4 regions of the Bacillus infantis NRRL B-14911 genome follow, and region 1 is predicted to be linked to each of the others. Evidence: riboswitches for the same ligand, from Rfam matches in the RefSeq annotation. Region 1 holds a riboswitch; each other region holds the start of a gene.
What was found. Region 1 has a riboswitch for S-adenosylmethionine ahead of metK (methionine adenosyltransferase). Riboswitches for the same ligand answer to the same signal wherever they lie in the genome.

Region 1 (7,770 bases):
TATTTCTTTTTCATGGATAAGCCCCTTTCTCAATGGCTGAAAGTTTAATAACATAATAATAGTGTATATGTTACATAGTTCACAATCTGTTATCATCATAAGCAATTTTAAAGGGTAATTCAATAGAATGTGAAAGGTGTCACAAATTGTTCAAGAAGATAGAAATTCTTTCCGAACTTTGCGGCATATTATTTGCACAACAGAAATTAAGGGGGCTTGCCAAGGCGGGGGAAACTCCTGCAGCTAAGCAGAAGAGGCATTATTTATAATGAAACATATATTATATAGATATAAGTTTACACTGCTTCTATATTGATTGAAAGGTATGGTAAAATTTAATAAAAAGCACGATTTTACAGGCGGGAGATGGTAATGTGAAAACGATGGCCCTTTACGACAATACTTGCCAGCTTTGCCAGATGACAAAAAAATCTTTCCAAAAGCTTGACCTGCTCCACAGGGTAGACTGGGTTTCACTCCAGAAATATGAACAGGAGCATGGAGAAATTCAGTTCAGCAGCAGGGAGCTGAGGAAAGAGCTTCATATTATAACTCCTGAAAAAAAGGTCCTGAAAGGTTTCTATGCAGTAAGAAGGCTGCTGCTGCTGTTCCCCCTGACCTTCGTTCTCGGGCTCTTTATGCACCTTCCTTTCGCATCTGCTGCCGGGGTTCCGGTATACCGGTGGATTGCACGGAACAGACACAAACTGCTTAGGAAGAAATGCAAGGACGGCAGCTGTTCCCTGTGATTAATTTCCATATCGGATTTTCTGCAGGTGCAGGATGAATTTCTTCTTGCTATAGCGGAGAAAATGATTGACGCCGCTACATCTGTACGTTATGATTTTACCTTGAACGGATACTCTCTTATCCCGAGCTGGTGGAGGGACAGGCCCGATGAAACCCAGCAACCTGCTAATGATGCTTTTGAAAACGGATATATGCTGAAAAGAGCATAACGGTTCAAATTACCAGCCAGCAATGGTCTGTTTTTAGCAAAGGTGCTAACCTGACGCAAGGAAGATTCCTTGAACGATAAGAGTGAAAGGCGCGAATCATTTTGCTTTCAACCTTTTCACTTTGGGAAGGTTTTTTATTTTGCATTTTGAGGGATGTCTTTTAATTGCATATTATGGAAGTTTTTGCATAAAGCTGATTTACAAGGGCTATGCATTTAACAGGATAAAATCATACAATTTCTATTGTGCCTGGCTTATATATAATGCCTTTGACCGGTTTTCTGCATCGGCGGTGACCTGCCTTTTCAGCACTTGCCTGAGAATGCACGTACCGGGGGATGGAACCAGCCGGTTATGCAGATTGTGAAGCAATGCATACGCGAGAGCGGGATAAAAACTCCATGTTTATTCAATACTACTTAGGGAATGAGTACCGTATCAATCCGAGGGGAAGAATAAGGTGTAGCGCCGGATAAGAACCTCACTCTATTCTTATAAATAAGGAGGAAATCAGATGTCAAATAAACGCCGTTTGTTTACTTCTGAATCAGTTACTGAAGGTCATCCGGATAAAATCTGTGACCAGATTTCTGATGCAATTTTAGACGCTATCTTAGCAAAAGACGCAAATGCCCGCGTTGCTGCTGAAACATCTGTTACAACAGGGTTAGTCCTTGTTGCAGGTGAAATTACAACATCTACATATGTTGATATTCCTAAGCTTGTCCGCGAAACAATCAAGGATATCGGCTATACCCGTGCTAAATACGGCTTTGATTCCGAAACATGTGCTGTCTTGACTTCCATTGATGAGCAGTCAGCTGACATTGCAATGGGTGTAGACCAGGCGCTTGAAGCGCGTGAAGGCCAAATGTCAGATGAAGAAATCGAAGCGATCGGCGCAGGGGACCAGGGCCTTATGTTCGGCTTTGCCTGCAATGAAACGAAAGAGCTTATGCCTCTTCCGATTTCCCTGGCGCACAAATTATCACGCCGCCTGACAGAAGTGCGCAAAGAAGAAATTCTTCCGTATCTGCGTCCGGATGGCAAGACACAGGTGACTGTTGAGTATGATGAGAACGACAAGCCGGTACGCATCGATACCATTGTCATCTCCACACAGCACCATCCTGAAATCAGCCTGGAGCAAATCCAGCGCAACCTGAAAGAACATGTCATCAATCCGGTCGTTCCAAAAGAACTGATCGATGAAAATACAAAATACTTCATCAACCCTACTGGCCGTTTTGTTATCGGCGGACCTCAAGGGGATGCAGGTTTGACTGGCCGCAAAATCATTGTTGATACTTACGGCGGATATGCACGCCACGGCGGAGGCGCATTCTCCGGCAAGGATCCTACAAAGGTTGACCGCTCAGCAGCTTATGCAGCCCGCTATGTAGCGAAGAATATCGTCGCTGCCGGCCTTGCTGATAAGGTTGAAGTGCAGCTTGCCTACGCCATCGGGGTAGCGCAGCCGGTTTCCATTTCTGTTGATACATTCGGAACAGGAACTGTGAGCGAAGATACGCTTGTCGACCTTGTCCGCGATAACTTTGATCTTCGCCCGGCAGGCATCATCAATATGCTGAACCTGCGCCGCCCTATCTACAAGCAGACTGCAGCTTACGGACATTTCGGCCGTACAGATGTTGATCTTCCTTGGGAGCGCACTGACAAAGCAGATACACTGCGCCAGCAGGCTGGAAAATAATCCTTATAAGAACAAAAAAGCGGGAGTGCTGAAATATGCAGCTCCCGCTTTTATATTTCGTCTAAAGGGATAGAGCGTTTAACGGTCTGCTGATCTGTGAATAATTCTTGTAAATGCCTAATTTTTCCCCTGCCTGTTTTTCATGTTGATAGTGCCATTTTTTCAGGTTTAGTGGTAGTATTAGAGAGTATGTTTTTTGGGATTAATGTGTGATATGGCAGATTATGGCTGGCCGGGCAAGCACTGCACCGGCATGAATGCCTTCCGCTGTTTTTTTCAGACGGAATGGGATTTTGACTAAATTGAAGAAGGTGAACTACATAATGTGCGGTTTTATCGGCTGTGTCCATGAAAATGCGCAAGTTCTGAACGATGCGCAAAAGCAGCAGTTTGAAAATATGAATAATATCATTACCCACAGGGGGCCTGATGATGCAGGCTATTACAATGATGAACATATCCAGTTCGGCTTCCGCCGCCTGAGCATCATTGACATCGAATGCGGCCATCAGCCGCTGACCTATGAAAATGAGAGATACTGGATCATTTTCAATGGCGAAGTCTATAACTATGTGGAGCTTCGCGAAGAGCTCATAAAAGAAGGCCTTACATTTGAGACCAATTCAGATACAGAAGTAATCATCGCGCTATACAGCCACCTGAAGGAAAAAGCGGTTGAAAAACTCCGCGGCATGTTCTCATTTGTCATCTGGGATAAACAGGAGCAGTCCTTATACGGGGCTAGAGACCATTTCGGAATCAAGCCTTTCTTCTACCTCGAAAATGATGGGAAAACATTTTTTGCTTCTGAAAAGAAAAGTATCCTGATGGCGCTGGAAAATGACGTCCTTAACTATGAGTCCCTTCAGCATTATTTGACGTACCAGTTTGTTCCGGAGCCGGAAACAATGTCCGCTGGCATCCATAAACTTGAACCGGGCCATTATTTCACAAAGAAAATCGGTTCTCCGATGGACATCAAACGCTATTGGAAGGCTTCCTTCCAGCCTGTCCAAAAGTCTGAGCCGGAATTTGTGAAAGAAATAAAAGACGTCCTGTTCGATTCTGTTAAAATGCATATGCGAAGCGATGTACCGGTTGGTTCATTCCTGTCCGGCGGCATCGATTCTTCCATCATTGCATCCATTGCAAAACAATACCATCCGAATATCAAGACATTTTCTGTCGGCTTTGAGCGGAACGGATTCAGCGAAATTGATGTAGCCAAAGAAACAGCGGATAAGCTGGGTGTTGAAAACATCAGCTATGTGATCACACCGCAGGAGTATATGGATGAACTGCCTAGGATCATGTGGCATATGGATGATCCGCTCGCAGATCCGGCATGTGTGCCTTTATATTTCGTTGCCCGTGAAGCACGCAAGCATGTAACGGTTGTCCTTTCAGGCGAAGGTGCGGATGAGCTGTTCGGCGGCTACAATATTTACCGTGAGCCCCAGTCGCTTGAAATGTTCAATAAAATACCGCAGGTCGGGAAAGCTTTCCTGAGGCTGATTGCCAGGATGATGCCTGAGGGCATGAAAGGCAAAAGCTTCATTGAACGCGGCGTGACTCCGATGGAAGAAAGATATATCGGAAATGCAAAAATGTTCACTGAAGAAGAAAAGCGCAGGCTGCTTGGCGTCTACCAGAACGGCATCGATTATAAAGATATCACAAGGCCTTTATATGCGGAGAGCCAGGGCTATGATCCTGTGGACCGTATGCAGTATATCGACATCCACACCTGGATGCGCGGCGACATTCTATTGAAGGCTGATAAAATGACCATGGCCCATTCCCTTGAGCTTCGCGTGCCATTCCTTGATAAAGAGGTATTCAATGTAGCTTCAAGGATTCCGACAAACCTGAAAACGGCCAATGGAACGACCAAATATATTTTGAGAAAAGCGGCGGAGGGCGTTGTGCCTGACCATGTGCTAACCCGCAAAAAGCTTGGCTTCCCTGTCCCGATCCGCCACTGGCTGAAGGACGAGATGAACGGGTGGGCAAAAAAAATAATCCGCGAAAGCAGCACGGATCATTTGCTTAATAAAGACTATATTCTGAAGCTTCTTGAAGACCACTGCCAGGATAAAGCAGACAACAGCAGGAAAATCTGGACTGTGCTCATGTTTATGCTCTGGCATGATGTGTATGTCGAAAAGAAATATTCATTTGAAAAGGAACTGATCAGCGAACCATCCTTTCAGCCTATGAAAGGCTAGCGGGAAAGATAGGTAATTGCCTGTCTTCCCATCTGCACCCAGGCTTCTTCAAAGCCATCAATGGGTGCTTTTTTATTTTTCTCTCCTGTGAGCGGATCGTTAAAATATACGTATCCAGAGTCATATCCTGTAATCAGGACAGAATGCTCTTTATAAGTGATCTTAACCGGCCCGCTAGGCGTCTCCCATGTCTGAAAATAATCCGGAGCCAATTTCTGATAGGCCGTGTTCGTAATCACCCAGACAGGCTGTCCATCTGATAGATGCGTTTTCAGCTCTGTAAAATCAGAACCGGTCAAATCAATTATTTCGCCGGGCAGGTACTTTTCGGCCAGATCCTTGACCGGCTTGTGGTATACACCAAGACCTGGCCCATCAAGGGAATACATGTCACCGATGAAGCCGTCGTTCGGATGGCCGTAATATACTTTGCCATTCTCCTTTTTGTAGGGAGTCGGTTCTTTTTCTATTTCCTTTGCGAGCGTCATTTTATCTGCCTGAACCCCGGCATGCTGCAGCAGCATGCTGAGACTAGTAACCTCGCAGCCCCGCGGAAGCTCAGGGAGCTGATGCAGAACAGGGGCGTCAAGCAGCACCTCATCCTTGATTTTTATGATAGGCCGGTCAAGTGTCTTGTCCAAAAAGGAACTCGCCGATGTCAAAGGAGATTTGATCCAGGACTTGATCCGGTCTGCAATACCGCCTGGCGAACCTGGCTGATTATGGTCAATGGCTATGGCCCCTGCAAGGAGTACAGCAATGAAGATAAATAGAATAAAAGGGCTGAAGAGACGCTTTCCTTTCTTTGCTTTTAAAAGAAGAGAAAGAAAAAAGATCAGCAGCAATAGAATAACAATAAAGAGATAATTCATTTGCACCACCTTGTGTTATCGTGTTCCAGCCCATTCAGCCGCTTTTGGCTGATAAGCATAAGTTTTTTCCAATAGGGTAACTATAAAGTAACTAGCCTGTCCGTTATGCAGCCGCCTTCTAGTCTTTGAGCGACTTATAATACTGGCCCTTTTCGGCATATTCGCGGCTGATCCGTTCCATATCCTTAATATCCTCTTCTGTCAGTTCCCTGATTACCTTTGCTGGCCTTCCGAATGCAAGTGTATTGGGCGGGATCTTCTTGCCTTGAGCTACCAGGCTGCCGGCCCCGATAAAGGCGCCTTCCCCGATTTCGGCATTGTCGAGGATGATAGACCCCATGCCGACCAGCGCTTTTTTGCGGATGATGCAGCTGTGAAGGATGACCTGGTGTCCGATGGTCGCTTCATCTTCAATGATTAACGGGTTGCCAGGACTTTGGTGAAGGACGGAATTGTCCTGCACATTTACTTTTTTGCCGATGATTGTCGGGGCTACGTCGCCGCGGATAACCGTATTGAACCAGATGCTGGATTCGTCGCCAATTTCAACATCCCCGGTGATGGTCGCATAATCAGCGATATACGCTGTCGGCGAAATGCGGGGGAATTTCCCTTTATATGGGTAGATCATTTTATACACTCCCTAGTTGTAATAGTTAGATTTTATCATTTTTTGTCGGAGCAAGCCGCCATTTTTTTCAGGAGATTGTATTTTCTGGCGAAGCTGCCATTTGGCAAACAGCTTCAGATTATAGGATAATGCTAGTAGAAAATTTGTGTACTAACAGGAGGAAGACTATGTGGAAATGGGAAGCTGAAGGTGAAGCTAAAGCGGTGATCGTTATGGTCCATGGTGCTATGGAGCATCATCGCCGATACGGCTGGCTTATCGAAATGTGGCGTTTATCCGGTTTTCATGTAATTATGGGCGATCTTCCCGGCCAGGGCATGACAACCAGATCAAGAAGAGGCCATATCGACTCCTTTGATGAATACATATTTGAGATTAAGGACTGGATCCAGGCTGCCTATCAGTTTGAACTGCCGGTATTTCTGCTGGGGCACAGCATGGGAGGCCTGGCGTCAATCAGGCTGCTTCAGGAAGAACGGATGAATCTGGCAGGGATCATCTTGTCCTCGCCATGTCTAGGGCTCATTCAAAAGCCATCCGGTATGCTGAATCTTTTATCTTACGGACTTAATAGAGTGGCGCCGAGCCTCAGGATGAGTTCCGGACTGACGATTGAAATGGCCACAAGAAACAAGGATGTCCAGGAGGCAGATCTGAATGACAGCCTTTATGTGACAAAGGTGTCTGTCAGATGGTACAGGGAGCTGGTCCATGCCATTAAGCTCGCTTTTGAAAATCAGGAAAAGACACAGGATATCCCCATGCTTGTTATGCAGGGAGGGGAGGACAAGATTGTCAATAAAGCGACGGTTAAAAACTGGTTCAATCAGGCGCCCTTGTCTGAAAAAAGGTTCAAGGAATGGCCTAAATGCTATCATGAAATCTTCAATGAACCGGAACGGGAAGAAATTTTCGAATATGCCAAGGACTTTGTCGACAGCCAGCTGAAAACGCTCGGCTACCTTGTATAAGAGGTGTTGAAATGACTGTACCTTCCATGCCAATCCCTTTAATGACAAAGGTATATAAAAAAATCATCCCTGAAGTCCACCGCGAGCTGGCGTACTGGAGGGAAAGGGCCGGGAACATCCCTGATCCTGAGCTTAGAAAGCAGGCGCTGGCAAGCATCGGCCATAAAGCCTTCCACTGCGAGGGAGGCGCCATCATGGCCCTTTTGGCCAAGGACCGGTATAAGGAGGCTGTCCGGTTCATTGTCGCCTATCAGACGGTAAGCGATTATCTGGACAATCTTTGTGACAGAAGCACCTCCCAGGATCCTGCTGATTTCTCCGCCCTTCATGAGGCTATGGAAGATGCCCTTTCCCTGGAGCCGGGATCAGGTGATTACTACCGGGAGCGGCAGGAG
Region 2 (7,770 bases), 2.2 Mb from region 1:
ATCAGGATACCCCGGGTCAGGAACAAGGATCGTTTCCCCTGGATTGAGAAGACATTGAGGAATTTCAACCAGGCCAGCCTTCCCGCCGAATAAAATAGCTATTTCCTTTTCCGGATCAAGGTCCACACCATATTCCCTTTTGTAAAATTCAGCTGCTGCAGCTTTCAGGCTGTGCTGACCGCGAAAAGGGGAATATTTATGATTAAGGGGATTTTCGGCTGCTTCCTGAAGTTTCCTGACGATATGCGGCGGTGTGGGCCTGTCAGGGTTTCCCTGGCCAAGATTGATGACATCATGCCCCTGCCCGGCATACCTGGCTGCTTTTTGCACCAATGTTGCAAAGAACTGCTTTGGCAGACTTTGCAACAGTTCAGATTGAGGAAATATTTTCATCACATAGTCACCTGCTTTACATGTGGATTAAATTTTTATTTGAAAAACCAATGACAAAGATATAACGTAAAAGGCAGGAAGTAAAGAAATATTCTGCAATTTTATCATTTTATCCTTTGCATACGGAGGTTTACCCTATGAAAATATCCTGCATCCAAATGGACATCTCCTTTGGCAGCCCTGAGAAAAATTACGAAAAAGCTGAAACGCTGATCGAGCGCGCAAGCAAAGACAATCCCGATATCATCGTGCTGCCTGAGCTGTGGACAACGGGCTATGATTTAACCCGACTGGAAGAAATCGGGGACAGGCACGCAGAATCAAGCATCCGGTTTTTGCAGACTATGGCCCATAAGCATCATGCTGCCTTCATTGGAGGAAGCGTCGCAAATAAAACAGAGGATGGTGTTTTCAACACCCTGCTTGCAGTCAGCAGCACAGGTGAACTCCTGCACCAATACAGCAAGCTGCACCTTTTTCAACTGATGGATGAACATCTCCACCTGTCACCCGGGAGCGGGGATGCTTCTTTCAATCTGAATGGCCATCCCATGGCCGGCTTTATCTGCTACGATATCCGTTTTCCTGAATGGATCCGCAAGCATGCACTTGAAGGAGCAGAAGCCATTTTCGTCGTGGCTGAATGGCCCCTGCCCCGCCTCGCCCATTGGCGCGCGCTGCTGATTGCAAGAGCCATTGAAAATCAATGCTATGTGGTTGCCTGCAACAGGGCCGGATCTGATCCGGCCAATCAATTTGCCGGCCACTCCATCATCATCAATCCATGGGGCGAAGTCGTTGCAGAGGCTTCAGAGCACGAAGAAATCCTTTCAGCAGATCTCGACCTCAGGCTTGTAGAGGAAGTGAGGGCACGCATCCCAGTTTTTACGGACCGCAAACCTGAATTCTATTAGAATTTTTTAAATTTTTATTGACAGAAAACATATGCCGCTGTTACTATTTTTTCAAATGGCTGGCGGCAGCCGTTTATACAAACTTATATTCTCTTATCAAGAGCAGGCAGAGGGACTTGGCCCGATGATGCCCAGCAACCGACCGTAATTCCATCGTGAGATGGGGCGCAATCCTTGCGCCGGAGAATTCCTCCATAAGGCACGGTGCTAATTCCAGCAGAAAGCTTGGCTTTCTGGCAGATAAGAGGTGCGAAGCTCAATACTTCAAGCCTCTTTCAGCATGAGAAAGAGGCTTTTTTATGTCCTGATGGATAAATAAAGCCTCCAAATTCAGGAGGGAAAAATGATGACACTCGTAAAAAATAAATATGCTCCGCTGACAGAAAAAACAGCCGCGGAACTCGCTGTAAGCCTTGGCCAGTTTCCCGGAAATGCATCTTTAGCCACGGAAGAAATAGGCGACGGAAATCTTAACCTTGTCTTTAGGATCAAGGAAAACGGGACAGGAAAAAGCCTGATTATCAAGCAGGCTCTCCCTTTTGCCAAGGTAGTAGGCGAAAGCTGGCCGCTGACCTTGAAAAGGGCTGCTATTGAAGCAGAAGCGCTTAAACTTTTTAAAAAGCTTGCTCCGGATTTTGTGCCGGAAGTTTTCTACAATGATGAAGAGCTCGCGGTGACTGTGATGGAAGATCTTTCACACCTGGAGATCAGCCGTACAGGGCTGATCTCTGGAAAAGAATATCCGCTGCTTTCCGGCCATCTTGGAAACTACCTGGCAAGAACTTTGTTCTATACCTCGGACTACGGCCTTCTTCAGGCTGATAAGAAAAAGCTTGCCAAAGATTTTTACAACCCGGAGCTGTGCAAAATTACGGAAGACCTGATATTTGCAGATCCTTATTTCAATAGCCCGACCAATGATTTTGAAGAAGAGCTGAAAGGCGATGCAGAAGCCTTATGGGCTGATTCAGTATTGAAACTCGAGGCAGCGCGCCTCAGGAAAATTTTCTTAAATGAAGCGGAGGCGCTGCTTCACGGTGATTTGCATACAGGAAGCATCTTTGCTTCCGATGCGGAGACAAAAGTCATCGACCCGGAATTTGCTTTCTACGGCCCTGCAGGTTTTGATATCGGACAGGTGATTGCCAATCTGTTATTCCAGTCTATCGCCAATCCTGAGAAAACGAGACTTATAGATCATCATATTGAAACATTCTGGGGAACTTTCTCAGATGATTTCTCTCTTTTATGGCAGAAGGATAATAAAGATCCTTTTGCTGGAACAGAAGGTTTTCTATCCGCTGTGCTTCAGAAATATTGGGAAGATGCGGTTGGTTTTGCAGGCTGTGAGCTGATAAGAAGGACAATCGGACTGGCCCATGTTGCTGACCTTGACGGGATAGAAGACAAAAAGGCGCGCCTGGCTGCCAAGAGAGCTGCACTGGCTGCAGGGAGAAACCTGATCCTTCAGCGCAGGGAAATCGCAGATGCAAAGGATTTATGCAGGATTGTCAGCCTTGTTTCGGCAGGGTGAAAACAAGGTATTCCGCAGGTTCAGAAAAACCCAGTTTTTCTGCAAGCTTCTTACTTGCCAGATTGGCCGCGCTGCAATCCCAGCGCGGCTGCAGATTTTTTCCCAGGGCAGTTTTAATGAATCTCGCAGCAAGCATGGCTCCCAGCCCCTTTCCCCTGGCACTTTCTGCTATATGGATATCCATTTCGGCAAATTCATTGCTCCTGAATATAGAAACACATTCACCGGCTGCCTGCTCTCCCATCAGCACCCTGATGCCGAATCCGGATCTCAGAAAATGCTCAATGGATCCCCAGTATGTGCTGAAATAATCCATTCGGAACTCAGGATATTCACCTGCTGACTCCCTATCCAGCGGAAAAAAGGAGACTTCGCTGCTTTTGGTAGACAGTTTAGGAACCGGCGAAAAATTTTGAAAGGAATGGCGGTGATGCTTATTGAGCCTCTCTCCAAACTGGCCGGATATGAATTGATCCAGTTCGGCAGAGCCGGAAAAAAGTGTGAACCGCCTCCCATTTTTCTCTGCTTCATCCAATTTTCCTGCCAGCAGGTCAAATGACCCTTCTCCCGCTCGTCCCGCGGCATAGTGGATGCCGCTGGTGAGGGATATCAGCAGACTTCCTTGCCTCTCCTGTACCTCACCTGGTATAAGGCCATCAAGAACAGCCGAAGCAAAGACTGGGACAAAATCAGTTCCAGGTATATGCTCATACATATAGGCCATATCAAGCTACTCCGGCTTAGCCCACATTTCACGGGGGTTCAACTCATAAACGCTGTTTTCCCTGTACATGAAATGATTGACGATAAATTCTCTCCTGATCGTCGCATAGTCTTCATGGAATTTCTTTATATACTCATTAAGCTCTTTTTCAGGATATTTCTTTCCCATTTTCAGACCTGAAGCAATATGCTCAAAGATAAACAGCTTTTTCTTGCGCTGTGCCGGTATATTCTTGAGCTTCCCTTCTTTTGTGATGAAATTTTCGATAACCTTTTGTTTCTCATTATGCATTTCCAGCATTTCTTCCATCTCTCCTTCCTTTTTATCAAACAGGTTAATGAGAACCTCTGCCTGCTGTTTGATAACCGATTCATTCAAGTAATAATAGATGGTGTTTTTATCACGGCGCTGATAGATGCTATTAATAGCTTTTAGCTTGTTTAAATGATGGGTGATCGTCGGGGGAGTAAGGCCCAATTTGCCTGCAATTGCCTGGCCATGCAGAGGCCCATTCGATAATAGTGCTATAATCCGTATTCTGGCAGGGTCGCCCATCGTTTTATGAAATGCCACCAGTCTGTCTAACTGCATGAGATCAGCCTCCAAATTTGATGTATGTCTAATTAGATTTATATCAAATTAGAATACAGCAGTCAATTCTTTTGCAAAAAAAATGCATCATTCTGCTGAATGATACAAATTTGAACAATCGGTATTTCTTTTTTGCTATAAAGTAAAAATGCCGCCTGGATCCTGGTACCCGCCCCGCTTTATGGGGAGATCGATATGAAAAACGGTTCCTTCCCCCATTTTGCTTTCCACTTCAATATTACCTTCATGCTCTTCAATTATTTTATATGTGACCATTAAGCCCAGCCCGGTCCCCCGTTCTTTCGTTGTATAAAACGGCTCTCCCAGCTTTCGCAATTTTTCCGGCGGAATGCCGGATCCCTCATCCCTTATGGAAATCCGGATGCTCCCTGTCCTGTTTTTTTGAATGCAAATGGTAATGATTCCGCCCTTTGGCATCACTTCAATCGCATTCTTAATAATATTTATGAACACTTTCTTCAATTGGTTCGGCTCACAGAAGACCAGGGGAAGGTTCTTGGCATAATCTGTCCTGAACTGGACATTATGGAGAACTGCCTGGGCAGTCAGGAGCTCAACTGTCTCTTTCATCAGCTGGATAATATCTTTCTCGACATACTGAATGGCCTGTGGCTTCGCCAGAATCAGGAATTCATTTATAATGGAGTCGATTCTCTGCAGTTCAGAGGTAATAATATTGAAGTACATGGAATTTCCGCTCCCTGCACTGTCTTCCAGAAGCTGAATGAACCCTTTCAAAGCTGTCATTGGATTTCTGATCTCATGGGCGATTCCCGCTGCTAATTGCCCAATCACATTCAGTGTATCAGACTTCTTCAGCTGGTCCTCCATCTCCAGCTTCTCTGTAATATCCTTAAAAGTCGTCAGGCTGAGCCCTGAGAAGACATTTTGCTTCAAAGAGAACTCAAAATGCATTTTTCTGCCGGATTTCAAAATATAAGAAATCGTCCCGTTGGATTGGCCGCTGCCTGACAGTTCCTCCAGATGCATGCGCAGCTCCTCTTCTGTTATATTACAATCATTCAGCAGCGCAAGCAGGGACTGTCCCACAATTTCATGCTGACTCATCTGCAGCATTCTTTCTCCTGAAGCATTGATATCGACAATGGTAAAGTTTTCATCCCACAGTATCAGCCCCTCCAGGGCACCTTCAAAAATGCTGCGGAATTTCCTTTCGCTTTCCCGCAGTTCTTCTTCCATTTTATGCCGCTCACTGACATTCCTGAAAATCGTCATATGATAGCCTTCAACGGCGTTCAGCTTAACGGTGAATTCCAGCAGCTTCTTTTGCCCATTTGGCATGAGAAAAAACAGCTCATTCCTTACCTGTCCCTCTTTGTACAGCTCCTCGAGAATTTGGAAATAGCTTTCATCCTTGTGAAGAACAAAATCATCCACCTTCCCGGCAAGAAGTTCATCATGGGTGCTTTCAAATATTCTGCATGCTGCCTGGTTTGCATTGATGATTGTCCCTTTATCCTTCCAGTAAACGATCCCATCGAGCGCTTCCACAAACAGGTCTTTATACAAGTCTTCATGTTTGCGGATTTTCTGCTCCAGCCGTCTCTTCTCTGTAACATCCCTGAATATGGACAAAAGGAGGCGGCTATCAGGAAGGCGGCTCGTTGTAAATTCAAAGTAGGCAAGGCTGCCGTTATTGGCCATCGGCAGAACACCTTTGACTTTTTCCTGGGACTGCAGCAGCTTTTTCTGCTTTTCCAGCTTAAAATGATAATCGACGGGAACCAGGTCATCCAGCCTAAGTCCCTCGAACTGTCCCTTCTCAGTACCTAAAAACCGAGACATGGCAGGATTAACCGCAATAATCTCCCGCTGTTCAGTATAGATGATCATTCCATCTGCTGCGGAATCAAAAACATGATTGGCTACTACAGACTTTCCCATTTGCTCTGCCGCCTGTTTCAGCCTTTCATTTTCCAGTTCAAGCACGGCTATCCTTTCCTCCATTTGTTTTCTTGCTATATCAGATAAAGCCCCCACCTATTTTCCTCCTCGAAGACATAGACTTGCCTGACATCTATCTTATACCTTTCCAACTGTGCTGGAAAATTCTATCGGCTTTTATGGCTTGTATACTACAACACTTACATTTTATTACTGTTGGGGTTAAAAAAAAACAATTTTTAGACAATTACCAGCAATTTTTTCCCTTTTCTGTTGAGACGAAACAGCTTAGACTCTATGAAAAACAGGCTGCGGCAAAAATGAGTTTTGCCTGCAGCCTGTTTTGTTCATTTATAGCCTGAATTTAGAAATCATCTCGTTCAGCTGATCTGCGAGCTCGGACAATGACTGGGCATTATCAGAAATTTCCTCCATCGAATGATTTGTCTGGCTGATGGAGGCACTCGTCTGTTCAATCCCTGCTGCAGATTCCTCGGAAACGGATGCAATATTTTCAATTGAGTCATTCATTACCGCAGAACTGCTTGAAATTTGTTCGAGGCTCCTGGAAATTTCATTGATGTTTTCAGACATCCTGTTGACAGACTGATAGATATTTTGGAATGTCTGGCCTGTATGCTCAATCTGGCCGGTCCCCTCTTCTACCTGCTCATATCCATGCTTAAGGGAAAGGACGACGTCATTGGATTCTGCCTGAATCCCTTTAACAATCCTGGTAATGTCTGACACAGAGAAAGATACCTGTTCAGCCAGTTTCCTTACCTCATCCGCCACCACGGCAAAGCCTCGACCATGCTCACCAGCCCTTGCAGCTTCAATGGCAGCATTAAGGGCAAGCAGATTGGTTTGGTTTGCTATATCATGGATAACCTGCACAAGCTTAGAGATTTGCTTAGTCTGCTCATCCAGTCCCTGCACCTTTTGTACAGAAGATTTCATGATCTCGTTGATGCGCAGCATCTGCTGCTGTGATTCTTTCATAAGCTCATCGCCATTTTTCGTCATATTCAGAACTTCGCCTGAATCTTTCCTGATGGCAGCGCCGCTCTTATTGGCATACTCAACTTTACCCAGATAATCTTCCATCATTTCAGCAAGGCTTGTTGCAGAATTGGCCTGCTCTTCTGCTCCACCTGAAAGCTCCTGCATGGTGGATGCTGCCTGCTGGCTTGCCGATCTGACTTCATTCGCCGAGATATTCAACTCCCCGCTTCTGTCAGTCACATAAGTGGACACGGCTGAAATCTCCTGTATCATTGCCTGAAGCTTTTCTTTCATGGAGTTAGAGGCACGGCTCAGCTCTGCGAGTTCATCCTCCCCTTCCATTTCCACCGATTCTACATTAAGATTTCCTGCTGCAACCTCATTCGATAAGGTGACAATCTGGCTCAGCTTGCCGGAGATCAGTCGCCCGATAAGGAGGATGCTCGCCACTCCCAGAACAGAAGAAACAACGACGGAGACAGCCAATACAATCATCGTCAGAATGGTTCCGGCTTTGGCTGATGCAACAGCACTTTTTTGGTCTTCCTTGAGAATGCTTCGCAGCTCGTCCAACTGGCCGACTGTTTCTGTGATAATATTATCCACCTGTAATTTGCCCAGGCGGTAGCCCCTGACATTCTGAAGCTTTACTTCAGGGATGATGACATCATTGAAAATCTTTG
Region 3 (7,770 bases), 1.4 Mb from region 1:
TAAAGGTGAAATTCAGCGAAGAGGACTAAGGCCATTTAAAAATTAATGAAGCATTTTACCCGTTTAGAATATTCTAAACGGGTTTTTTAGTATTAACCCTTATGAATTTTTTTAACTGTGCAAGGACTCATGTTCAGCTGCTGCTTCTTTTTCCGCCGCAGCAACCCTCAATTATCTTTTGATATTCTTCTTCACTGATAATCCCCGCTTTTTTCATTAAAGCTGAATAGCAGTATATTTTCTTCTGAATTCGTCCCACTTTTCTCACTCCTGCTTTTTATATAGCTTATTCAAAAACGAGAAAAAGTTTCCTTCGGGAAACTTTTTTAGACGCACAAAAAAGCAGAGCCTGTTAAGGCTCTGCTTCCTATCTATTAAGCTTCAAAAAGCAATGATTCCGGATCTTCGATCAGCTCTTTTACGCGCTTCAGGAAGGTAACTGCTTCTTTTCCGTCAACGATGCGGTGGTCGTATGATAATGCTATATACATCATTGGGCGGTTTTCCATCTTCTCGGCATCAATGGCAACCGGGCGCAGCTGGATGCTGTGCATTCCCAGGATGCCTACCTGAGGGCCATTCAGGATCGGTGTTGACAGCAGTGAACCGAATACTCCGCCATTTGTGATTGTGAATGTTCCTCCCTGCAGGTCATTCAGTGAGAGTTTATTGTTTCTTGCTTTGTCAGCAAGATCCATGATGTCGCCTTCTATTTCAGCAAAGTTCTTCCGGTCCGCGTCCCGTACGACAGGAACGACGAGGCCTTCTTTTGCAGAAACAGCGATGCCGATATCATAGAATTTCTTGAGTACCAGCTCGTCACCCTGTATTTCCGCATTCAACAAAGGATTCTTCTTCAGGGCAGCAACAACTGCTTTTGTGAAGAATGACATAAAGCCCAGCTTAACGTCATTTTCTTCAAAGAACTTGTCTTTGCGGCGCTTGCGCAGGTTCATTACATTGGTCATATCAACTTCATTGAACGTTGTCAGCATGGCAGCATTCTGCTGAACCTCAACAAGGCGATTGGCAATCGTCTGTCTGCGGCGGGACATGCGGACGCGTTCGACAGGCTTGCTGTCCTGTGCCGGCTGTGCAGCAGGTCCTGGTGATGCAGCTGCTGGCTTTGATTCTTGCTTTGCTGCCTGTGGATTGTATCCGGAAACATCCTGTGCCCTTACGCGGCCAAGAGGATCGGCTGTCGGCACCTGGCTGAGATCAATGCCTTTTTCCCGGGCCATCTTGCGTGCTGCAGGAGATGCGATCGGACGCTGCTTCTTTTCCTGTTCTTCTTCTGTCTGCGGCTTAGCTTCGTTTGTTACAGGCTCTTTCGGAGCAGCCGGCGGCTCAGATGCCTGAGGCGCTTTCTCAGCTAGTGCTTCTTCAGCAGGAGCACTGCCTTCTGTCGCTTCCGTATCAACTGTCGCAATCGTTTCGCCAACCTGGACAGTGTCACCTTCTTGTGCGCCGAGATCCTTGATGACTCCGCTGTATTCAGAGATGATTTCAACATTGACCTTGTCGGTTTCCAGCTCTACGACATAATCCCCTTTATTGACAAAGTCGCCCGGCTGTTTCAGCCATTGAGCCACCGTACCTTCTGTAATTGATTCCGCCAATTCTGGAACTTTAATTTCTGCCACTTTAAAATCCTCCCTCTTCCGTACGTGTTAAGACTTCATTAATGATGCGCGCTTGTTCTTTTTTGTGGACGTTCGGGTCACCCTCTGCCGGGCTTGAACGGCGGCGTCTTCCGGTATAGGAAACTTTTGCACCGGCTGGAGCCAATTCGGAAAGGCGCGGTTCTACAAAATTCCATGCTCCCATATTCTTCGGCTCTTCCTGAACCCATACGATTTCCTCAACGTTTGGATACTGTTCAAGGATGCTTCTGATTTTCTTCATCGGGAACGGGTAAATTTCTTCGACCCTTAAAATATGAAGCCAGTCAAGGTTAGCTGCATCCTCAATATTCTCATGAAGGTCGATCATGATCTTTCCTGTACCAAATACAATCCTTTTCACCTGATCTTTTGCCTGTCCCAATCCAGGCTGTTCAATGATCGGCTGGAAGGCTCCTTCGCTGAGCTCCAGCCCGTTGGAAGCAACATTCGGGTTGCGCAGCAGGCTCTTAGGCGACATGAGGACAAGTGGCCTTACTTCTTCCCTGTTCAGGATGGCAGCCTGTCTCCTCAGAATATGGAAGTACTGTGCAGATGAAGTCAGGTTGGCAACTGTCCAGTTGTTTTCAGCTGCTAAAGTCAGGAATCTTTCAACCCTGCCGCTCGAGTGCTCTGGCCCCTGGCCTTCATAACCATGAGGCAGAAGCATGACAAGACCGGATTTCTGTCCCCATTTCGCTCTTCCAGCGGATATGAATTGGTCGAACATGACTTGTGCAGCATTGGAGAAGTCACCGTATTGTGCTTCCCACAGCACTAAAGTTTCAGGTGCGAATACATTGTAGCCGTATTCAAAGCCGACAACAGCCATTTCTGACAGCGGGCTGTTATGGACTGCAAATGAAGCTTTAGAAGAAGAAAGCATATGCAATGGTGAATAAGCTTTTCCTGAACTGCTGTCATGAAGGACAACATTTCTCTGGGCAAAGGTTCCGCGTTCTGAATCCTGCCCGGACAGGCGGATTGGCGTACCATCCTTCAGGATGGAGGCGAATGCCAATGTTTCTGCAAGGCCCCAGTCAATTTTTCCGTTGCCTTCGAGCGCTTCAGTCCTGCGCTTCAGGATTTTGTCCAGTTTATTGAAGACCTTGAAATCTTCAGGCCATGTCAGAAGCTCTTCATTGATTTGCTTTAATGTCTTCAGTTCAACAGCTGTGGCTAATTCAGGAATACCTTTTTCAACCGTTTCAGGCGGATTGGTTTCCTCAACTTCCTTTTTCTTATCTGGAACTTTATTATAGGCCTCTTTCAGCTTATCAAGAACCTCAGCATCCATTCCTTCCAGGCTTTCCCTGGAAAGAGTGCCGTTTGCAACCAGCTGTTCACTGTATAGTGATTTAATGGTTGGGCGCTTATGTATAACATTGTACATAAGCGGATTTGTCGTCATCGGCTCATCCATTTCGTTGTGTCCGAAACGTCGGTAGCCGATCAGATCAATCAGAAAATCTTTATTGAATTTCGCCCTGTATTCACAGGCGAGCTGGGCGGCAGCTACCACAGCTTCAGGATCGTCAGCATTTACATGCAGGATCGGAATTTCATAGCCCTTGGCAAGATCGCTTGCATACCGGGTAGATCTGGAATCCTGGGATTCTGTTGTAAATCCGATCGTATTATTTGCAATGATATGAATGGTTCCGCCAGTACGGTAACCAGTAAGCTGGCTGAGATTCAATGTTTCTGCCACAGTTCCCTGTCCCGGGAAAGCTGCGTCACCATGAATAAGGATTGCCATAGCCGAGCTTGGATCTTCCTTCGGATAGCCGGAAGCGCTTCTGTCATCCTGGGCTGCCCGTGTGAAGCCTTCAACTACCGCGCCGACGAATTCAAGGTGGCTCGGGTTATTAGCAAGCGTCAGTCTTGCTTTAGTCGTGTTTTCCTTCTTGATCTGCCTGTCCAATCCCAGGTGATATTTTACGTCGCCTGTCCAGCCGTAGTTAATGCCGATAGAACCTTCAGAAGGCACAAGCTCTTTATTCGGCGCATGCTGGAATTCAGCGAAGATCATTTCATACGGCTTACCAAGCACATGGGCAAGCACGTTCAGGCGGCCCCGGTGAGCCATTCCGATATTGATCGTCTTCGCGCCGTCGACAACAGATTCTGCAACCAGCTCGTCCAATAGCGGCACAAGCGTATCAAGCCCTTCGATTGAAAAGCGTTTTTGCCCGACAAATGTGCGATGAAGGAATTTTTCAAACTCCTCAACCTCCATCAGCCTTTTCAGGACTCCCACCTTCTTTTCATTTGAAGGTTCGGCAAGCAGTGTGCCTGTTTCCACCTTGTTCCGAAGCCAATTCTTTTCGTTCACATCGTATACATGATGAAACTCATAAGCTATTGTTTGGGTATATACATTCTTAAGATGCTCTATTGCTTCAAATCCATTGCGTACATGTGAAGGGGCATCTGAACAAATGATCGATGCCGGCACCTGCTCCAGATCATTCCGGGTCAATCCATATTGCTCCAGCGCAAGGATGTCTTTCTCCGGCTTATTGTTTTTTAATGGGTAGATATCAGCCGAGATATGGCCGTACGCCCTGATATTATCCGCAAGGCGGATAGCTGCCAGCGTTTTTTCCAGCTGTCCGGGAGCTGCAGCCTGGACAGGCTTATCATTTTCAAAGGTGTCAATCTGAGTTTGTTCAGGAGATCCCCACTTTTCAAAGTACTCTCTCATTTCAGCGTCTACTGATTGAGGGTCCTCCAGGAATCTTTCATATAATTCAATAACATAGCCAAGGTTTGGTCCATGAAACCCCTGTAAAGGTCCCTCGCCGTTGGATGGCGTTTTCATGAAAATTACCTCCGAGTGTTTTTTTAAGAAAACATTTAGTTTCCGGCATTTTATCCCGTAAATTTTTACCCTAATATATGAAATAGTAACGCAAAATTGTATGAATAATAATTTTATTCAGAGGATAAAACGTTTTCAATGACATTTTACCACGCAAATCCCTATCGTACAAAGGATTTAAACTGAAAATTAGAAGAAAAATGTAATTTTTTTTCATCACCTTAAAATCTATATTAAAAAAATGATTTTTCTATTTTTTTTCGCTCCATTATGAATATAGTAATGTTATAATAGGTAGATATCTAACTTTAGGACTGTAAAGGATTAAGGGATTCTTGTGAATAAACAGCGATTATTATTCTAATAGTAAAAAATAAAACCGGGAAAGATTCCCGGTTTTATTTTTTTCCTATGTTTCAACTTAGTAATCTAATACAATGCCTGACCCGGCGTTTTTATGTGCAGTCCCCCATTATATTCTTTCTATATTAATGCCCAGCTGTTTTGTTTTCCTGCTCTTTATGCTGTGCAGACATTCTTGTCTTCTGTCCAAAGGAAAGTCATAAGGACCCTTGACCAGGGTGTCCGCATGCTGGAATGGAATATGGCCTGCCTCTTCGATCAGCTCTCCGTCTTGAATGCATTCATACAATAAGCAGCGATTTTTCATATGTTTTTGCATGGACTCACCTTCACTTTCCTTTTCTTGCTTCTATTCTAAAGCAAAAGAGCTGAATTTTCACAAAAATAAATTCCCATTTTTTCTTTTCTTCCGCATAAATTTCTCCCGGCTGTACAAAAAATATAACGATACTTTCCAAGGAGGAATGAAAATGAATATTGGCAGGGCAAAAGAAATTCTTATGTCTGCTGATCCTATTAAAGTCAGCTATGAAGGTGAATCTGTAATCATACAGCATGTGGATGAAAGGACAAGGACAGCGAGGATATATTCCAGGGCTGAACCTGAAAAGGAATTGGATGTATCTGTCCTGAATCTGATCGAGGGTTGAGATCATATTTTTAAAATATTATGAAAGTTCATTGACTTTTACTGGTTTAATATTGTAAAGTATAGAAAATTCAATAACTGTATTTCTTATCAAGAGAGGCAGAGGGTATGGCCCTGTGAAGCCTCAGCAACCTTCAATGGATAATATTGAAAAGGTGCTAATTCCTGCAGGTCCTTTATGGGCTTGAAAGATAAGAAGAATGACAAGTGCTGCATCCAAAAAGTCTTCTTCTTATAGAAGACTTTTTTTATTTTCCATGGAGCATGAAAGCATTGTGCAAAAAAGGAGTGAACATATTGGTGAAAACAGAAACATTATTGGCGCAGCTTGGCAATCGAAGCGATCAGCATACAGGAACCGTCAACCCTCCGGTTTATTTTTCTACAGCTTACCGACATGAAGGAATCGGCAAGTCCAACGGCTATGATTATGTCCGGACGGGAAATCCAACTAGGGAAATACTTGAGCAGGCAATTGCCAGCCTTGAAGGAGCTGATCAGGGTTATGCCTGCAGTTCGGGCATGAGCGCCATCTCCGTTGTTTTATCTCTATTCCGTTCAGGTGATGAGCTGGTGGTGTCAAAGGATCTTTATGGAGGCACCTACAGGCTGCTTGAGCAGGGTTTTGCCAAATGGGGGCTGGTTACAAAATACGCAGATACCTCTGATATCCATGCGGTAAGCAGGCAAATCTCGCCTCATACGAAAGCAATATTCCTGGAAACGCCGACCAACCCGCTCATGCAGCAGGCTGATATTGAGGCTATGGCTGCAATCGCCCGCCAGCATGGAATTCTACTGATCGTCGATAATACCTTTTTTACGCCGGTCCTTCAGCAGCCAATCAGACTGGGGGCCGATATCGTCATACACAGTGCTACAAAATATCTGGGCGGCCATAACGATGTGCTCGCAGGCCTTATTGCGGCACGAGGAGAGAAGTTATGTGCCTCCCTTGCCCATCACCATAATGCTGCAGGAGCAGTGTTAAGCCCATTTGATTCCTGGCTCCTGATGAGAGGGATGAAGACCCTTGCCCTCCGGATGAAGAAGCATGAAAGCAATGCTCGTAAACTGGCTGAATACTTGAACAGCCATGAATATGTAGAGGAAGTGCTGTATCCCGGAAAAGGCGGAATGCTCTCCTTCAGAATCCTTGAAGAAAATTGGGCAGATCTATTCCTGCAGAAGCTGAACCTTATTACTTTCGCCGAAAGTCTTGGCGGAACTGAAAGCTTTATTACTTATCCTGCCACACAGACACATGCTGACATCCCGGAAGAGACCCGATTAGCCAATGGAATCTGCGGCAAGCTCCTTAGATTTTCTGTTGGCATCGAAGATCCGGAAGATTTGATGAAAGATTTGGAACAGGCCTTCAGTGGCTGTGTGGAAGGGGAGAATGCAAAATGAACGAAGACTGTTATAGATTCGAAACAAAGCTATTGCACAATAAACATAAAACAGACCCGGTTACAGGGGCTGTAAGCGTCCCGATTCATCATGCCTCCACCTTTCATCAAAAGGATCTTGAGTCTTTTGGCAAATATGACTACTCAAGAAGCCTAAACCCGACAAGAGAGGCGCTTGAAGAAGTAATTGCAGGACTTGAAGGCGGAACCAGAGGATTTGCGTTTTCTTCCGGTATGGCGGCCATCTCCACTTGCTTTCTTCTTCTTTCCCAGGGAGACCATGTCGTCATTTCAGAGGATGTATACGGAGGCACCTACAGGATGGTCACAGAGGTCCTCTCGCGCTACGGAATTGATTACACCTTCGCAGATATGACTAATTTAGAAGAAGTAAAAGAGGCTGCCCTTCCACATACAAAACTATTCTATGTTGAAACACCTTCCAATCCCCTCTTGAAGGTTGCCGATATTAAAAGCATTGCTGAGATTGCCAGGGAAAAAGATGCTTATACGTTCGTTGACAATACTTTCATGACCCCCCAGCTGCAAAAGCCGCTGGACCTTGGGGCAGATATTGTCCTTCACAGTGCGACGAAATTTATCTCCGGACACAGTGATGTCGTTGCCGGCCTTTGTGCAGTAAAAGATCCAGTGCTGGCTGAGAAAGTGGCCTTTCTGCAGAATTCCTTTGGTGCTGTCCTTGGTGTGCAGGATTGCTGGCTGGTGCTGAGGGGTTTGAAAACCCTTCATGTCAGACTGCAGCAGTCCATGATAACAGCAGAGAAAATTGCTCTTTTCCTTGAGAATCACCCACTTGTGAAAAAAGTGCATTACCCTGGGCTTGAGAGCCATCCGCAGTTT
Region 4 (7,770 bases), 1.3 Mb from region 1:
CGCTTCCTTTTCAAACTGATCATTGGTTTTCCTGAATTTGATGAGGAAAAGCTTGTGCTTCAGTCTGTGCTGGAAGGACGGATGGAAGCCGGGTCGATCATGCAGGCACTTTCACTCGAGGACTTTCTGTCCATACGGAAAAATATCGAGAGGGTGGCTTTAAGCCAGGATATTCTGGATTATGTCATAAGGATTGTCAGAAAGACGAGGGAAGCAGAGTCCATCCGGTTCGGCGCCAGTACAAGGGCGGCCATTTCCATCGGAAAAGCAGGTAGGGCATGGGCTTATCTTGCTGGCCGCGATTATGTTACCCCTGATGACATCAAGATGGTTTCCAAGCCTGCTTTAAGGCATAGGATCCAATTATCCCCAAATGCAGAATTGGAGGGAAGGACTGTTGACCAGACAATCGATGAGCTTGTGGGATCGGTTCCTGTTCCGAGATAGAGGCATACTTCCCGGAAAGCGGCTCCTCATCGGCATGTTTATTCTTTCACTGGCCCTGGCTGCTGCGGCAGCAATCTGGGGAGTGCCGTGGAAACTGGCAGCAGGACTCAATATCGGCTTTCTGCTGCTTTCCTTTGCCGACCTGGCTTTTTTGCCTAAGAGTTCTCAGATCAGGCTGAAACGGAGAGTCCCGGAAGAGATGGAAAGAGGGCTTCCTGCCGATGTTGGCATTGAAATAGAAAACCATTCCCAGCTGCCTTTAACGTTGCGGATCATTGATGATCTCTCCGACTCCTTTGCCAGGCCATTTCCGCTTAAAAGAAAGCTCGCAGGAAACACGAGGGGGACAGTCCAATATGAAACCGCAGCCAGTATAAGGGGGCATTATACGCTGAACAGGATCTATATCCGCTGCAGCAGCTTCCTTGGCCTATGGGAAAAGCAGATGGTGAAAGAAGCCGAAAGCCAGGTCAAAGTGATTCCTGATTTGACCGAAACCCGGCGCTATCTTGAGAATGCTCAGTCCTATTTGCTTTATGAAGGAGAAAAAATCCGGAGGCAGCAGAGCGGAGCCGGGGAATTTTCAAAAATACGGGCATACGCGCCAGGAGATGATCCCCGTAAAATCAATTGGAGGCAGACGGCCAAGCTTCAGGAGGTCATGGCCAATGTCCATGAGCCGGAGCACGGAAAATATGTCACCATTATGATTGACTGCGGCAGGATCATGGGTGCGGAGCTGGAAACGGGCAACAGGCTTGAAAAGGCGCTGGAAGCGGCAATGACTACCGCAGCCGCGGCGCTCAAAAACGGTGATTATGTTTCCGTCCTTGCTTTTTCAAAAGACATTCAATCGTATGTACCGCCTTCAAAAGGGATGCAGCACTTAAACTTCATCCTGAAAGCTTTGTATTCGATACAGGCGGACGCTGCAGAATCCAATTATAGCGGTGCCTTTCAATATTTGCAGTCTGTCCAGAACAAAAGGAGCTTATTGCTTCTCTTTTCTGATGTAAGGACTTTCACCCTGGAGGAAGGTGCGCTTGTTTATCTAAAAAGGATCCGGCAGCGGCACCTGTTCTTTATGCTCGGAATCGAAGACAATATCCTTTCAGCCCGGGCCAAAGATCGGCCGGACACTATAAAAAGCGCCATGCTAAAAAGCATGGCGCAGCAGCAGATCCTTATTGCAAAGCGGGAAAAGCTGAGATGGGAAAAACAAGGCCTGCAAATGGCGGAAGCGCCTGAAGGAGGTCTCGCAGCAGCTGCTGTGTCCCATTATATCAATGTGTTGAATCGGGGGCTTCTTTAATTTCTGCCATTTACATGGAGAGATTTTGTTTATCTCACCGGCACTCAGTGAGCTGTCGGGAGCGCGAAACTGTTTTTTAGAGCATCCATAGCATATACCCCTGCAAATATTTATGGAGCTTGCAGGGGATGAACCAGGCGTTTTCGCTTTTGATCCAGGAGCCAGCCTGACCAGGCATAAAACAGCAGTCCAAGGACCGTCAGGAAGGCAGCCATATACTTCATTTCCAGCGGGAGCGGGGAAGGGGTGATAAACCCCTCGATCAATCCGGCGATGATGAAGAGCGGAATAGTTCCCAGTAGCAGCTGAACCGACCTTTTTGCCTTGGTTTTCAGCTGATAGCCCCGGGAGTATCTGCCCGGGACCAGAAGCTTATATCCCATAAGCAGGCCGGCTCCGCCCGCGATGAATATCGCGGTAAGCTCTATCATCCCATGGGGGACAATATAGGCCCAGAATTCATAAGATTTTCCGTGAGACCAAAACAGGCCGGCAATGGCGCCTACAATGATGCCATTATAAATCATAAGATAAACGGTCAAAATCCCAAAGGTGATACCGCCGGCAAATGCGAGGATTGCGACACGGATATTATTGGTCATGATGCTTGCTGACATGACCGCAGAATCGACCGCACCTTCATTCTCGCCGAGCCTCTGGGGATCAATTGCCCCGGACATCTCGGCCGGGAGAATCGAATGGATTGAAAGCGGATCATGGATCACAGCAAAGAAACTCCCCAAACCGCCCAATGTGAAAAGGAGCATGCTGGCAACGACAAATTTCCATTGCTCGAACAATAGCCGCACAAACTTGATCTGGAAGAAATCTTTCAGCTGGGCCATACTGGAGGATTGGCTTTTATATAAAAGATTATGCGCCTTTGCGACAAGATCATTTAAATAAAAAGTCACTTCTTCGTCTGGAAAGAAAGTCCGGGAGAATGAAAGATTCTGTGCTGCTTTCTGATACAGCCTGTCAAACCGGGCCAAATCAGTTCCTGCGGCTTTTCGTCTTTTCATCCTGGCGAGCAGCTCCTCGAGCTCCTGCCAGTTTTCCCGATGCTGCTTGATGAACTGTTTACTATTCAATCTAATCACCTGCCTGTAACCATAAAAGTTGTATCTCCATTATAAATCATAGGGAGAGTGAGATACAGGCAAAACTTCCAGGAAATGGGGTGCATCATGCAAACAGAAACAATTCTTATCAAAACACCTGAATTTGTATCGCTTCAATTCCAGCCTGCCGGACTTGGCAGCAGGGCCGGGGCCCTCATCATCGATCAGCTGATCCTTATGGTATTCAATCTGGCGAGCATTCTTTTATTTGCTTTTTATGCTTCCAGTGCCGCAGCATTCTTTCTTGATGATACTTTTCTTTCATGGCCGTTCGCCATTATGCTAATTTGCCTTTTTCTGGTCAACTGGGGATATTTTTTTGTATTGGAATATTTTTGGGCAGGAAGGACACTGGGGAAAAAGATCATGGGAATAAGGGTCATTCAGGATAACGGCCAGAGCATCACATTGCTCTCAAGCTTTATCCGAAATCTCCTCCGCATCATAGACTCCCTGCCGGTGTACTATCTGCTTGGCATTCTGATGGTATTTTTTCATTCCAGGCATAAACGGGTCGGCGATCTGGCTGCCGGGACAGTGGTCGTGCATGAACGGAAAAAGAAGAAGCCGGGTAAAATGACCGGGATTGAAAAAGAAATCCAGGAAAGAGGCCTGAAAAAGGAAGATATATATATGGACGAGTGGACTGTCAGGAAGATTGGCGCCGAGGAGTGGAAGCTTTTAAAGACCTATAGTGAGAGGCTGCTCCAGCTCCCTATAGGCAAAAGAGAAGAGCTCACAAAAAAACTTTCTTATTCACTCCTGCCAAAGCTCGATATCGATCCGGAACGAAAGTCATTCAGGCAGCTGGAAGACATCCTGCTGGTTCTTTATTTAATCGGGAAAGAGGAGTGGGAATTTGAGAATCAGATAAAATGAGCATATTTTCCTAATTAAAAAAATTATTAGAAAACTTTTCGTTAACTCGTTGACAAATCATATGGGTATGGTAGGATTAATTTCAATAAAATAAATCAGAGCAAACGCTCCTGATTATATCACTTATCTAGAGTGGCTGAGGGACTGGCCCATCGAAGCCCGGCAACCTGCTAAAAGCAAGGTGCCAATTCCAGCAAAATGTCCAGCATTTTGGGAGATAAGGTGCAAGTATGCGAAATGCGCCTTTTCCTGTTGGAAAAGGCGTTTTCTTTTTCCTCCTTGTCCCCATCCCAGCCATTCAAAAAGGAGGCGAGCCGATCTGAAGCATGCTGATTGGGAGGAAGTGGCCGCACATCTGCAAAGGATGCTGCAGTCTGTAAAGTTTGGAAGCATCACACTTGTGGTGCAGGATGGCAAGGTCATTCAAATTGAGAAGAATGAAAAGGTTCGCCTTCAATCTAATAAAGCGCGCTGACTAGACAAACTAGAGGCGGTCTTTTTCCCAAAAGCGGGAGGAAGGCTGCCTTTTTTCTTGTTAAAAATCAGTCAAAAAACAGAAGGCACCATGAAAGGAGCACTGAAATGAGCACCACCGTAACATACACCAGCTGGGAACCGCCATCATTCCCTGAAAACGATGGATTCAAAGGAGCACAAAAAGTGCTGGAATGGGCCTATAGCCATTACAGCCCGCAAGATATCAGCTACGCCTCAAGCTTCGGGGCTGAGGCGATTGTACTGATTGATCTTATCACAGGGATAAAGCCTGATGCCCATATTATTTTCCTGGATACCGGGCTCCATTTTCCGGAAACCTATGAGGTCATTGAAAGGGTGCAGGAGCGTTTTCCGGAGCTGAATATTGAAAGGAAGCTTCCTTCCCTTTCTTTGGATGACCAGCGGGAAGCCTATGGACCGGCACTGTGGAAAAGAGAGCCGGACCGCTGCTGCAGCATCCGGAAGATCATTCCGCTCCAGGAAGCCATGAAAGACAAAATCGCCTGGATTTCCGGGCTGAGGAGGGATCAGTCTGCATCCAGGGCTGGGGCGCAATTTTTAAACAAGGACAGCAAATTTCAAAATGTAAAAATCTGCCCTCTTATTCACTGGACTTGGGAGGAAGTTTGGGAGCATATCCGTAAAAAAGATCTCCCATATAATAACCTCCATGACAATGGGTATCCAAGCATTGGATGCTTTCCCTGTACAAGGGCTGCAGGAGTTGGCGGGGACAGCAGGGCAGGCAGGTGGGCTGGGACCGGCAAGACGGAATGCGGCCTGCATTCCGGGTGAAAGGGGGGCATGACCATGCTTGCAGCAATAGCAATGACCATTGGACTATTCTTTGCCATGAATATAGGAGCAAGCGGGGCAGCTGCCTCGATGGGGATTGCATACGGATCAGGATCCATCAAAAGCCGAAAGACTGCTCTCCTGCTGTGCGGAGCCGCCGTATTCCTTGGCGCCTGGCTCGGAGGGGGCGAGGTTGTCAAAACGATGGGAAGCGGGATTGTGCCGAAAAGCACTTTCACCGTGAGCATAGCCCTGATTGTCCTTGCCTCTGCAGCACTGTCGCTTTTCCTGGCCAATATTTTCGGAATTCCGCTGTCGACCAGTGAGGTGACAGTCGGATCAGTTGTAGGGGCAGGGATTGCTTATCAATCTTTATTTGCTTCCAAGCTCTTGTGGATCATTTCTTTTTGGCTGATTACGCCGCTGGCCGCTTTTATCATTGCTGTCATTGCAGCGAAGCTGATCAGGATACTCCGCTCAACCAAGAAGACCAAAAAGCCGGGCACCATCCGCTTCCTTGGCTTCCTGGTCACACTCATGGGATTGTTTGAAGCCTTTTCGGCCGGCATGAATAATGTTGCCAATGCGGTTGGCCCCCTTGTTGGTGCTGACATCCTCCCGCCAGAGGCAGGGATTTTCTGGGGCGGTATATTCGTCGCCGCAGGCGCTGTTTTTCTCGGCAGTAAAGTGCTGGAGACAAACGGAAAGAAAATCACTGATATCCGGCTCGAAGAAGGATGCATCATTTCTGGTACCGGGGCAGGCATTGTCACTGCTGCATCCTTATTCGGGATTCCCGTCCCCTTGACCCAGATCACGACAAGCTCCATCATCGGAATCGGCTTTGCCGGCCAGGGGCGCTCTGTTTTCCAGAAAGAAATTGTCATCAGGCTCCTCGGTGTATGGCTTGTGTCGCCAGTACTGTCGATGGTACTGAGCTATACCTTGATCCAAATCATCATTAAGCATGACTTTTACCCGATTGTTGCCATGGCTGGAGTCCTTATTTCTGTATTCGGTGTCCGTTTCCTGATGGGAAGGCAGAATACGGCCCTGCCGGAAAATGAAACTTATAAACTAGCAAGGAAAGGCTGATGAAAATGTCACTACCTATGCCTCATGGAGGCAAACTCATAGAAGCATTCAATCCGGATTATCCGATCCAGAACACGAATCAGGAGATAGAGATAGACTCAGTTGCATTAAGTGACCTGGAGCTGATCGCCTGTGGACTTTTCAGCCCGCTGACAGGTTTTCTGGGAAAGGAGGACTACGAATCTGTGGTTGAAAGTATGCGCCTTGCAGATGGTACAGTATGGCCGATACCGGTCACGCTGCCGATCATTCCGGATATAGCAGCTGACCTTCATAAAGGTGATATCTGCAGGCTGAATCATAAGGGAGAAACCTACGGGATCCTTGAACTTTCCGAGCTTTACCAGCCAGATCTGGAAAAAGAGGCACTTTCAGTCTACCGGACCTCTGACCGGGCACATCCAGGAGTTAATAAGCTTTTTGAAAGAGGCCGCACCTATGCTGCAGGAAAAATTACACTGATTAAGCGTCCTGATAAAGGAGATTTCACAGATGTCTGGCTGACACCGAAGGAGACGCGGTCCTTATTTGCTGAAAAAGGCTGGAACACGGTTGTCGGCTTCCAGACGCGGAACCCGGTGCACCGGGCCCATGAATATATCCAGAAAGCTGCCCTTGAAACAGTCGATGGCCTTTTCCTTAACCCGCTCGTCGGGGATACGAAGGAGGATGATATACCGGCAGATGTCCGCCTGAAAAGCTACCGGGTGCTGCTGGAGCATTATTATCCTGAAACCCGTGTCCAGCTCGCAGTCTATCCAGCAGCCATGAGGTACGCGGGGCCGAGGGAAGCTATTTTTCACAGCATCGCCAGAAAGAACTTCGGATGCACCCATTTCATCGTAGGGCGCGATCATGCCGGAGTAGGCAATTATTACGGAACCTATGATGCCCAGCATATATTCAGGGAGTTTACCGAAGAAGAGCTGGGGATCAAGCCTTTATTTTTCGAGCACAGCTTCTATTGCAATGTGTGTGAAGGCATGGCTTCCGACAAGACCTGCCCGCATACAGCGGATGACCGGGTAATCCTTTCAGGCACAAAGGTCAGGGAAATGCTCCGTGCCGGAGAAATCCCGCCATCCTCTTTCAGCAGGAAAGAAGTAATTGAGGTGCTGATTCAGGGCTTGCGGGAAAAAGAAACGGTTTAAGGAGGAAGAATGCATGGCACATTCACTGAATCTTACATGGCATGAAGCAGCAGTAACAAAAGAAGAGAGGAGGGCGCAAAACGGGCATGCCAGCTGTGTGCTCTGGCTGACAGGGCTGTCCGGATCAGGTAAATCGACCATAGCCAATATCGTCAGCCACCGGCTTTTCAAGGATGGCATTGATGAATATGTCCTGGATGGCGATAATATCCGCCATGGACTGAACCGCGACCTCGGATTCTCAGAAGAAGACAGGAATGAAAATATCCGCCGGATCGGTGAAGTGGCTAAGCTGTTTACTGACAGCGGCCAGATTGTCTGTACAGCATTCATCTCGCCTTACCGGAAGGACAGGGAACTGGTGCGAAGCCTTTTTCCGGAAAAAGGGGAGTTCATTGAAGTATTCATTGACTGCCCTTTGGAAGAATGTGAAAAGCGGGATCCCAAGCAGCTGTACCAAAAAGCACGGCGC

Region 2: it holds a riboswitch for S-adenosylmethionine, as region 1 does, so the genes downstream of both, mtnK (S-methyl-5-thioribose kinase) here and metK (methionine adenosyltransferase) in region 1, are expected to answer to the same signal.
Region 3: it holds a riboswitch for S-adenosylmethionine, as region 1 does, so the genes downstream of both, N288_RS11595 (methionine biosynthesis PLP-dependent protein) here and metK (methionine adenosyltransferase) in region 1, are expected to answer to the same signal.
Region 4: it holds a riboswitch for S-adenosylmethionine, as region 1 does, so the genes downstream of both, N288_RS24725 (YezD family protein) here and metK (methionine adenosyltransferase) in region 1, are expected to answer to the same signal.

The regions. Positions count from the first base shown of each region.
Region 1 is NC_022524.1:3,726,659-3,734,428, reverse strand. It holds gene qoxA (cytochrome aa3 quinol oxidase subunit II) at 1-14, opposite strand, end outside; gene N288_RS25725 (hypothetical protein) at 147-269, shown strand; gene N288_RS18790 (thiol-disulfide oxidoreductase DCC family protein) at 384-749, shown strand; SAM riboswitch class I at 865-1,042, shown strand; gene metK (methionine adenosyltransferase) at 1,474-2,673, shown strand; gene asnB (asparagine synthase (glutamine-hydrolyzing)) at 2,997-4,901, shown strand; gene N288_RS18770 (C39 family peptidase) at 4,898-5,773, opposite strand; gene N288_RS18765 (gamma carbonic anhydrase) at 5,892-6,404, opposite strand; gene N288_RS18760 (alpha/beta hydrolase) at 6,572-7,375, shown strand; gene N288_RS18755 (tetraprenyl-beta-curcumene synthase family protein) at 7,387-7,770, shown strand, end outside.
Region 2 is NC_022524.1:1,525,996-1,533,765, reverse strand. It holds gene N288_RS07810 (pyridoxal phosphate-dependent aminotransferase) at 1-393, opposite strand, end outside; gene N288_RS07805 (carbon-nitrogen family hydrolase) at 531-1,307, shown strand; SAM riboswitch class I at 1,398-1,554, shown strand; gene mtnK (S-methyl-5-thioribose kinase) at 1,651-2,841, shown strand; gene N288_RS07795 (GNAT family N-acetyltransferase) at 2,819-3,565, opposite strand; gene N288_RS07790 (DUF2087 domain-containing protein) at 3,572-4,156, opposite strand; gene N288_RS07785 (PAS domain-containing sensor histidine kinase) at 4,292-6,178, opposite strand; gene N288_RS25815 (methyl-accepting chemotaxis protein) at 6,434-7,252, opposite strand; partial or broken gene N288_RS25810 (HAMP domain-containing protein) at 7,373-7,582, opposite strand.
Region 3 is NC_022524.1:2,321,983-2,329,752, forward strand. It holds gene sda (sporulation histidine kinase inhibitor Sda) at 1-46, shown strand, start outside; gene odhB (2-oxoglutarate dehydrogenase complex dihydrolipoyllysine-residue succinyltransferase) at 375-1,643, opposite strand; gene sucA (2-oxoglutarate dehydrogenase E1 component) at 1,645-4,485, opposite strand; gene N288_RS11590 (H-type small acid-soluble spore protein) at 5,319-5,498, shown strand; SAM riboswitch class I at 5,582-5,695, shown strand; gene N288_RS11595 (methionine biosynthesis PLP-dependent protein) at 5,762-6,910, shown strand; gene metC (cystathionine beta-lyase) at 6,907-7,770, shown strand, end outside.
Region 4 is NC_022524.1:2,465,362-2,473,131, reverse strand. It holds gene N288_RS12360 (AAA family ATPase) at 1-447, shown strand, start outside; gene N288_RS12355 (DUF58 domain-containing protein) at 482-1,759, shown strand; gene N288_RS12350 (stage II sporulation protein M) at 1,870-2,850, opposite strand; gene N288_RS12345 (RDD family protein) at 2,947-3,759, shown strand; SAM riboswitch class I at 3,880-3,983, shown strand; gene N288_RS24725 (YezD family protein) at 4,103-4,234, shown strand; gene N288_RS12335 (phosphoadenylyl-sulfate reductase) at 4,342-5,052, shown strand; gene N288_RS12330 (inorganic phosphate transporter) at 5,068-6,147, shown strand; gene sat (sulfate adenylyltransferase) at 6,153-7,298, shown strand; gene cysC (adenylyl-sulfate kinase) at 7,312-7,770, shown strand, end outside.